DNA from 4 places in the Sessilibacter sp. MAH1 genome. Region 2 is predicted to be linked to each of the others. Evidence: predicted binding sites of a transcription regulator. Region 2 holds the regulator's gene; each other region holds the start of a gene.

The links. Region 2 encodes sigma-54, which starts transcription at its own class of promoters, with help from an activator protein. Its sites were predicted from a motif close to TGGCACANNNNTTGCNNT; they were not measured.
Region 1: ACYQ28_RS09785 (nitrogen fixation protein NifZ) is a predicted target of sigma-54. The motif match lies at 942-959, and genes of this name have one in related genera.
Region 3: flgA (flagellar basal body P-ring formation chaperone FlgA) is a predicted target of sigma-54. The motif match lies at 1,368-1,385, and genes of this name have one in related genera.
Region 4: glnA (glutamate--ammonia ligase) is a predicted target of sigma-54. The motif match lies at 1,259-1,276, and genes of this name have one in related genera.

What each region holds. Positions count from the first base shown of each region.
Region 1 is NZ_BAAGIC010000008.1:64,509-66,717, forward strand. It holds gene nifU (Fe-S cluster assembly protein NifU) at 1-472, opposite strand, end outside; gene ACYQ28_RS09780 (HesB/IscA family protein) at 602-925, opposite strand; gene ACYQ28_RS09785 (nitrogen fixation protein NifZ) at 1,200-1,469, shown strand; gene ACYQ28_RS09790 (hypothetical protein) at 1,489-1,968, opposite strand; gene ACYQ28_RS09795 (Rossmann-like domain-containing protein) at 2,011-2,209, opposite strand, start outside.
Region 2 is NZ_BAAGIC010000015.1:76,561-78,769, reverse strand. It holds gene lptB (LPS export ABC transporter ATP-binding protein) at 1-56, shown strand, start outside; gene ACYQ28_RS14675 (RNA polymerase factor sigma-54) at 440-2,041, shown strand; gene hpf (ribosome hibernation-promoting factor, HPF/YfiA family) at 2,140-2,209, shown strand, end outside.
Region 3 is NZ_BAAGIC010000002.1:321,804-324,012, forward strand. It holds gene flgM (flagellar biosynthesis anti-sigma factor FlgM) at 1-26, opposite strand, end outside; gene flgA (flagellar basal body P-ring formation chaperone FlgA) at 481-1,257, opposite strand; gene ACYQ28_RS03330 (chemotaxis protein CheV) at 1,445-2,209, shown strand, end outside.
Region 4 is NZ_BAAGIC010000001.1:58,474-60,682, reverse strand. It holds gene thiI (tRNA uracil 4-sulfurtransferase ThiI) at 1-1,005, opposite strand, end outside; gene glnA (glutamate--ammonia ligase) at 1,417-2,209, shown strand, end outside.

The DNA of each region.
Region 1 (2,209 bases), on a different contig from region 2:
TGTGAAGATTATTTGCGCGAATAGTTTCTTCAACCATAATTTCATCAATGGCGAAACATTTACAAATTAACGCACCTTCTTCGTGATCATCTTTCCACTCTTCACCACGATAATCTGCAACTGCCGCCTGTAGCGCTTCACGACCCATTACCGAGCAATGCATTTTTTCTGGCGGTAATCCATCAAGATAATCGGCAATATCTTGATTAGTCACTAACAAGGCTTCATCTAAGGTTTTACCCTTGATAATTTCAGTTAATGCCGAAGAAGACGCAATCGCAGATCCGCAACCAAATGTTTGAAATCCTGCATCTTCAATAATTTCGGTTTCTGGATTTACCTTTAAGGTTAAACGCAGCGCGTCTCCACAATTTATTGAGCCGACATCACCAACGGCATTTGCATCCGCTACAGCACCTGCGTTTTTTGGATCAAAAAAGTGTTCTTTAACTTTCTCAGAATAATCCCACATGGCCAATCCTCCAAAATCTACTGTTCCGATCGAGCCTTAGCTCGAATGCGATATTGATTAAATTAATATTGCTCTATTTCTCTCAATTCACGGTTCTTTAGTGAGTACTGCTAACACGCAGATACTTAATTACGCTGAGAAAGATTTTCCGCAGCCACAACTTGCCGTTGCATTCGGGTTTTCAAATTTAAAACCACTGCCTTCCATGCTATCAATAAAATCGACTTTCACACCTTGCAGTAAAGGTTCGCTGGCTTTGTCGATCAACATTTTAATGCCACCGATTTCATGCACTGTATCGTTTTCTGAAATGGAATCTTCAAGTCTTAAACCGTATTGAAAACCTGAACAACCACCACCATCGACCTTGATGCGCAAACCAGCGATATTTTTCTCGCTATTTTCGATAAAACGGCTAACTGCTTTCACTGCGCTTTCAGTTAAGATAACCATTTGTTGTATCTCCTCGTGGCAAACTGTTTGCAAATCATTGTGTGTGCAAAAGTGTAAAAGAGCGTTTTAGAGCACCTAAAGATTGTTGTGACCCAATCAAGCTCGATGAAATAAGTACTCAAGGAAAAGTGCAACGCTTATACCATCGATTTTTACCAAACTTTTTTTGATAAAAATCAACGATTTAGTAAGAATCGATAAGCGACACAGCTGTTTTAAAGATCACCACCAACAACGCTTTGTAACATTCACGACAACCCAAGAGGACGCCAACATGCCTTATATGCTACAACCCGGTGACACAATTTTTGCCACAAAAGATATATTGAACGACGGCAGCTTTCCCGAAAAAGCCGAAGAAGAATTATTGGTTTCGAAAGGTACCCGTGGTGTAATTGTTAACTTTGGGCATTTAGAAGAAAACGAAGACCAAGAAATATTTTTGGTACAGTTTGAAAAGGGTAATGAAAGCGCTGAACTCGGCCCGCCAATTGGTTGCTGGCCAGAAGATATAGAAATTGTTGGTGACGATTTAAGTCGTTAATTTAGGCATCTATCACGGTCTAATCTAGATAGAACTCGTATATTTTCTTCATTATTAAACGTTCTATGCTAATTAACTGAAAACTATCCGGCAATTCGATCCAGCGCCATGACATTGGCGCTTGGAAGGGTTGCTCGCTGGATACACGCAGTAAAAACACATTCATTAAACATCCCGGCGTGTCTATCGTTGTCTTAAATTCACTCACAATATCCAGCTGTTCTAACGGCAAAGCGTGCTTTGTGCATAATTTTTTTAAGTACGATGACGGATGAGTAACTACATTGGAATTTGATAATATTTTCTGCGAAAGGAGTGAATTATCGTTTTCTATAATTTCTGATAATGAGGGTAACTTACTAGGAAGGGATAGATGACCGGTTTGATTTATTAAAAATCGTAAGCGTGCACTTGTTGGGTGTAAATGAATAATAACAAATCGTAGCGGCCAGTTCTGTGGTGGATTTTCTAGCAGTTCTAACATGGGTAGGAATTGCATGGGTAGAAATTGTTATAAAATTAAATGGGATTAATTTGGTATTTATAGGGCTAATATTTTATAAACAACAGCGCCTTCAAACAGTTGTGTGCCACCGGCTTGCATTACTACTTCTTTCAAGCCACTCAAAGACAATACTTCGACACCTGCTAAGTAATTTACACCCAGTTTTTTCCAGACAGTTGACCAAGGTAAACTTGGCCCCATTAATACCACATTGGCGTCTTTACAACATTGTAAT
Region 2 (2,209 bases):
TTTTATCCAACCAAAAAGTAAGAGACACTTATTTGGGTGAAGGCTTTAAGCTCTAAATTGAGCCGCCACCTCAACCGACCCTCAATAAAACAACAAAAGCCTCGACACCTATCAAAGAACCCACAGAAAGACTCTTTTTTAGCCTACAAGACCACCCAAAAGACATTTTAGGCGACATTAAAAAACCGCTTTACCTTGCTGTTGAAATAGGCGAACATTGGTCTTACTGTTAAGTGATCAACAAGTAATCCCCTCCGCTAAAGCACTCGCTGTTCTTTTATTTTTCCCCTCAAAACATTTATTTAAAGAAAATTCAAGGTTGGGCATATTTTTTGCTTAATAGATGTTGCAAAAACGCCCCTTTCAAGTCTACACTGACACTAAGCTTGATCAGAATCAGCTCCGATTCTGACACCGTTTTTGGAAGTAGTGTCAAGTTATGAAACAATCATTACAGCTAAAAATGGGTCAACAATTAACGATGACCCCTCAGTTGCAGCAAGCCATTCGCCTGCTACAACTCTCAACGCTCGATCTTCAACAAGAGATTCAAGAAGCTCTTGAGTCTAATCCCATGCTCGAAGTTAGCGAATCCGATGACTCTCACCTTGATAGCGGTGAGTCCGGCGACAACAGCGAACAACCCAACGAAATTTCCGACAACTTCAGCGAAGAAAAAGTTACCGCAACCGCATCCGAATCCGAATCCGATTCTGGCGACGCCCAAGAAGGCGAATGGCAGGAAAACATTCCCGAGGATTTACCCGTTGATACCCAGTGGGACGACATTTACCAAGGCAGTAGCAACTCTTCCTCGTCATCAGCCGTAGAACGAGACGACAGCTTTTTCGACAGCCAAATCGACAACACCGAGACCCTTCAAGAATACTTACTGTGGCAATTGAATCTGACTCCGATGTCAGAAACCGATCGAACCATTGCTTTAGCAATCATAGACTCGGTAGAGCCCAGCGGTTTGCTCTCAAGCAGTATCGAGGAGATTTTTCACGGCCTACGCGGTGACTGGCGTGAGAATGACGAAGATGCCGAACAAGAAAGCGGTGAGCTTGAAGCTTCTGAACCTCTAAACGAAGACGCAGATACAGACGAAGACCTAAGCCTCGACGAAGTGATTGCGGTTCAACACCGACTTCAACTGTTTGATCCTATCGGCTCTTGCAGCGTCGATTTGTCTGAATGTTTGATGGTACAACTCAATCAATACGCCAAAGAAACACCCGGACTGGAAACCGCCAAGGCGGTAGTTGCAGAGCATCTAGCGTTACTTGGCAGTCGTGACTACAAACAGTTAATGCGTAAATGTCGCGTTAAAGAGCCCGAACTCAAAGTTGCGATCGATTTAATTCAGGAATTAACACCTCATCCCGGCGCTACTATCGGCAGCAGCGATACCAGTTATATCGTTCCCGATGTTTTTGTGAGCAAGCAAGAAGGTCGCTGGATCGTAGAGCTGAACCCAGAAATAGCCCCTAAAATTCGCATCAACAACAATTACGCCAGTCTTGTAAAGCGTGCCGATAGCAGTGAAGACAACACCTTCTTGCGAGATAATTTACAAGAAGCACGCTGGTTCTTGAAAAGTTTACAAAGCCGCAACGAGACTCTACTGAAGGTTGCAAGCTGCATTGTTGAAAAACAACAGGGCTTTTTGGATTTCGGCCCAGAATCCATGAAACCTCTAGTACTTCACGACATTGCCGAAGACGTAGGCATGCATGAGTCGACAATTTCACGGGTAACAACGCAAAAATACATGCACACGCCTCAAGGCATCTTTGAGTTAAAATACTTTTTCTCAAGCCACGTCAGCACAGACAATGGCGGCGAATGCTCTTCAACCGCAATACGTGCCATTATCAAAAAGCTGGTTGCCGCAGAAGACGCTCGCAAACCCTTAAGCGACAGCAAAATTACCGCGTTACTGGCAGACCAAGGCATTCAAGTCGCCCGAAGAACCATTGCGAAATATCGCGAATCCTTGGGTATTCCAGCCTCGAACGAACGTAAAAGACTGGTCTGACCAACCATGACTCGGTGATCTCGACCCTAATTCATACCCGATTACACGGGTTTAAAACCTGTGTAATCAATGACTTAACTCTGACATGAGGAATAACAATGACTCTTAGCATCAGTGGGCACCACGTCGAAGTCACCGACTCTATTCGAAATTATGTTGAAACTAAAT
Region 3 (2,209 bases), on a different contig from region 2:
TTGTTACCAATAGAGTTAATGGCCATTATCGTTTGCTCGTTGTTTATGTATGAGTTACTGAGGTTAACCCAGATAATTTGATCATGTACTTGGTTTCGGCCAAGTCTTGATAACCTTTAATGGTTTTTTAAATTTTTTCTTTTAGTGTTGGTCTTTAGGGGCATGTGACTAACTCATCCGTGAATTAGTCAGATGACAGAAATTGAAACTGTGATCTCCAATTTCTTCACAATTTCAATCACTTACAGCTCTTTAAATTGGCAACACATCCTTGTGTGCGGGAAACTCTGGGTTAATCTGAGTTTCCTTGAGTTTTATTCTGGATAACTTTCTGTTATAGCGGCTATTTTGTTTAAACGAGCTCGATTTTTGGGGTTTCTATGTTTGGCTGATTGAGTCTCGCTGTGTAATAGGGTCTATCTTTATGATTCTTAACGATTTTTTTTGTGATTCTTTAAGACTAATCATTGTTTTTAAGTCTTAAAGGTTGATATACACATCGCCATTTGATTGCACTGTACCCGAGACAATACGATCACTTCGGTTATTTTTTACACGAATAATCTCCCCAATACGCCCATCCGATAAGGCCGTACCTGTTGTTTCAACAGAGATTACAGATGATGTAGCCATCAGATTAACAATTTGTCCGCGTTTGATAACTTGCGGCATATCCAATAGGGCATCTCTAACAATGTCACCACTTTTGATGTTTCTCTTTAATTCTTTACCTATCACAGGGGTAATCTCTTTGTAATAGCTTTCTCTGATATCACTGATGTCAACCAAATCTATTTTTAAATCGCTTTCTTGAATTAATTTTCCTTTGGAGAGATGATCACTAAATACAACAATTTTCTTATATAACGCGATTTCGGCAATTAAATAAATTGACCATGATTGTGGCGAAGAACAGCTTAATTGTACGGTAAGACGTTTGGAGACAAAATCCGTCGGAAATTTGGCATCTAAATTTGACGAACAAGGTGATAATTTAAGTCGATTATCTGGCGCATTAACGTTAACAACGATTTTGTCAAAATCCTGTTGGTTGGAAATCTTTTCCACAATTTCCTTGTAGGCTATTTGACTTAATATTTGTAAATTCTGATATTCCTCATTTGCCAATGAATGTTTAGCCTGTAAAAAAGCAATAAAAAACACCAACGCTATAATAGTTCTGGGCTTTATGAATAAAGATCTTTCTTTAAGGCCATTAAAAAAAGTTTTTTCTTTCATCTCAAGACGCTTTGTCATTTTTATCCTATTCTCATTATGAGTTTGTTTTTCATTTTGAGATTTAAAGTTTTAGCTACTTGTGTCGATAAAATGTCAACAAATCATAGGTAATTTAGTTTTTGTTCTTACGAGCAATCTCTATGCCGTACGATTTACAACAAATTAGGCAAACCATTTAAGATTTGGTATACCTGAGAGGACTCTCATGGCAGGTGTTTTAGACACGGTTAACCAGCGAACCCAACTTGTGGGCCAAAACAGGCTGGAGTTACTGCTGTTTCGTTTAAAGGGCAAGCAAATTTACGGAATTAACGTTTTTAAAGTTAAAGAAGTGTTGCAGTGTCCGCCATTAAACGAAATACCTAATCGTAACCATATTGTAAGAGGTGTGGCTCATATACGTGGTGGAACAATTTCCATTATGGATATGAATCTCGCAATTGGTCGAACGGAATTAGATGATATTACCAATTGTTTCGTAATCATCACCGAATACAATCGTTCGACACAAGGATTCTTGGTTGCGGCGGTGGAACGCATTGTTAATATCAATTGGGAGTCTATCCATCCGCCACCACGCGGTGCGGGGCGAGAAAACTATCTTACTGCGGTCACCGAAATCGAAAATCAGTTAGTCGAGATTATCGATGTTGAAAAGATTTTGGCAGAAGTTAATCCATTATCTGAAGAAATCAGTAGCGATGTTATTGAAGACGGTATTGCAGAGCGAGTTGTTCAGAAACATGTTTTGATTGTTGATGATTCAACCATTGCACGTAAGCAAATTCAACGTGTTATTGAACAAATGGGTATCAAAACAACACTCAAAAAAGATGGTCGAGAGGCTCTGGAATATTTAGAAGGTCTGGTGGAAGCCGGTAAAAATGTCGAGCAGGAACTCATTCTTGTCATTTCAGATATCGAAATGCCAGAAATGGACGGTTACACGTTTACCGCAGAGGTGCGTGCT
Region 4 (2,209 bases), on a different contig from region 2:
GGCGCCGATCTGACGAGCAATATTAATAATGTCGCCTTTATCCATGGTAATTAAAGGACGCAGCACCAAGGTGTCTGTGACCCGATCAATCATGGTCAAATTAGCCAAGGTTTGAGACGAAACCTGCGCGACACTCTCTCCGGTCACAAGCGCTTCAATACCTTGATGCTCGGCAACAACAGATGCTGCTCGCAACATCATGCGTTTCAGAATAACGCCCATATTTCCCTGAGATACGTTTTCTAGAATCTCGCCAACCACTTCTTCAAAAGGCACAGTAACAAACCTAACTCGATGCGAGGCTCCGAAACGATTCCAAAGGTAATATGCGACCTCTTTGCAACCTAGCTCGTGATCACGGCCACCCAAATTGAAAAAACAATAATGGGTTTTTAGGCCGCGCTTGATCGTTAGGTAACTGGCGACGGTGGAATCGAAACCGCCGGATATCAAAGACAAAACAGGGTCTTGCGTGCCCAAAGGAAAACCACCAAGACCAGACTTTCGATCACGCACCACATACACAGTGTCGTTTTTAATTTCGAGATTAACCGTGATGTCTGGATCTTTTAATCTCACACCCGCAGCTTCAGAATATTGATTCAGACCACCACCGACGTATCGCTCCACATCGATGGAGGTGAAATCGTGCTTACCGCTGCGCTTTACGCGCACACAGAAGGTCTTGCCAGCCAAAGCATCTAGCCAAACCTCCGCGGTACGCTCGTAGATATCGTGCATCGTTTGATAAGTAAATGCAGACACCTCGTAAAAAAACGCAACACCGGGTGTTGAGGCTAAAATTTGCTTCACAGCAAGATTCAGCGATTCGTCGTCGGAGTCACAATAGACATCGATTTTCTCCCAATCTCGGGTAACACGTGCTCCGCCATCGTGACGACGAATCAGTGTTCGCAAGTTATTTTGCAACTGGCGAGTAAATCGTTTGCGCACCGGGGCGCTTTTTATGGTTATTTCGGGGAATAATTTAACTATGAAATGCATGTACCGCTCGCATCGAATGCAAAAAGATCAGAATTTGACAATTATAAGGCAATGAATTGATTTACACACATTCCAACGGAAGCCAATGACATGTAGCATAGGCAGCCTCGGAAACTATGCTTAAGTCTCTAGCGCACCACATTGATGCCGCGGCACCAAAATTAAGCATAATATTGTTTGATATAACTTCTATCTCTATCTGCCAAGTCAATGGCTGCGACATCTTAATAATGTTCAGCTTTGATAAAATCTATGGCATATTGATTGCTTCATAATGATGCACTAATAACCAGCCGGTTGATTTTGTGCACATCCAAGAGCAGTTTATCAACCACGAGCATTGGGCTAAATGCGCTAATTCAGCCTATGAACTCTTCACACCTATTCTGGCGCAGCCATTTTGGAGGAAACATGTCAGAGCAGACTCTGAACTTAATAAAAGACAACGAAGTTAAGTGGGTTGACCTACGCTTCACCGACACCAAAGGTAAAGAACAACACGTAACTATTCCTTCATTTGAAGTTAAAGACGACTTCTTTACCGAAGGTAAAATGTTCGACGGTTCTTCTATCGCCGGCTGGAAAGGCATTAACGAGTCTGACATGATTTTGATGCCGGACGATAGCACTAGCTTCCTTGATCCGTTCACTGACGAAGCAACTGTTGTTATCCGCTGCAACATCGTTGAGCCTTCAACTGGCGAAGGTTACAACCGTGACCCACGCTCTATTGCAATGCGCGCCGAAGAATACTTGAAGTCTACTGGTTTAGGTGACACCGCTTTCTTTGGTCCAGAACCAGAATTCTTCATCTTTGATGACATCAAGTGGGGCGCAGACATGTCTGGCGCTTTCTACAAAATCAGCTCTGAAGAAGCCGCTTGGGAATCTGGCCGCGAAATGATCGATGGTAACATGGGTCACCGTCCAGGCGTTAAAGGTGGTTACTTCCCAGTTCCTCCAGTAGATTCACTACACGACATCCGTGGTGCAATGTGTAACGCTGCAGAAGCTATGGGCTTGGTGATCGAAGTTCACCACCACGAAGTAGGTACTGCTGGTCAGTGTGAAATCGGCGTTGGCGCTAACACCCTAACCAAGAAAGCTGACGAAGTTCAAATCCTTAAGTATGCCGTACACAACGTTGCTGCTGCTTATGGCAAAACTGCGACCTTCATGCCTAAGCCACTTGTTGGCGACAACG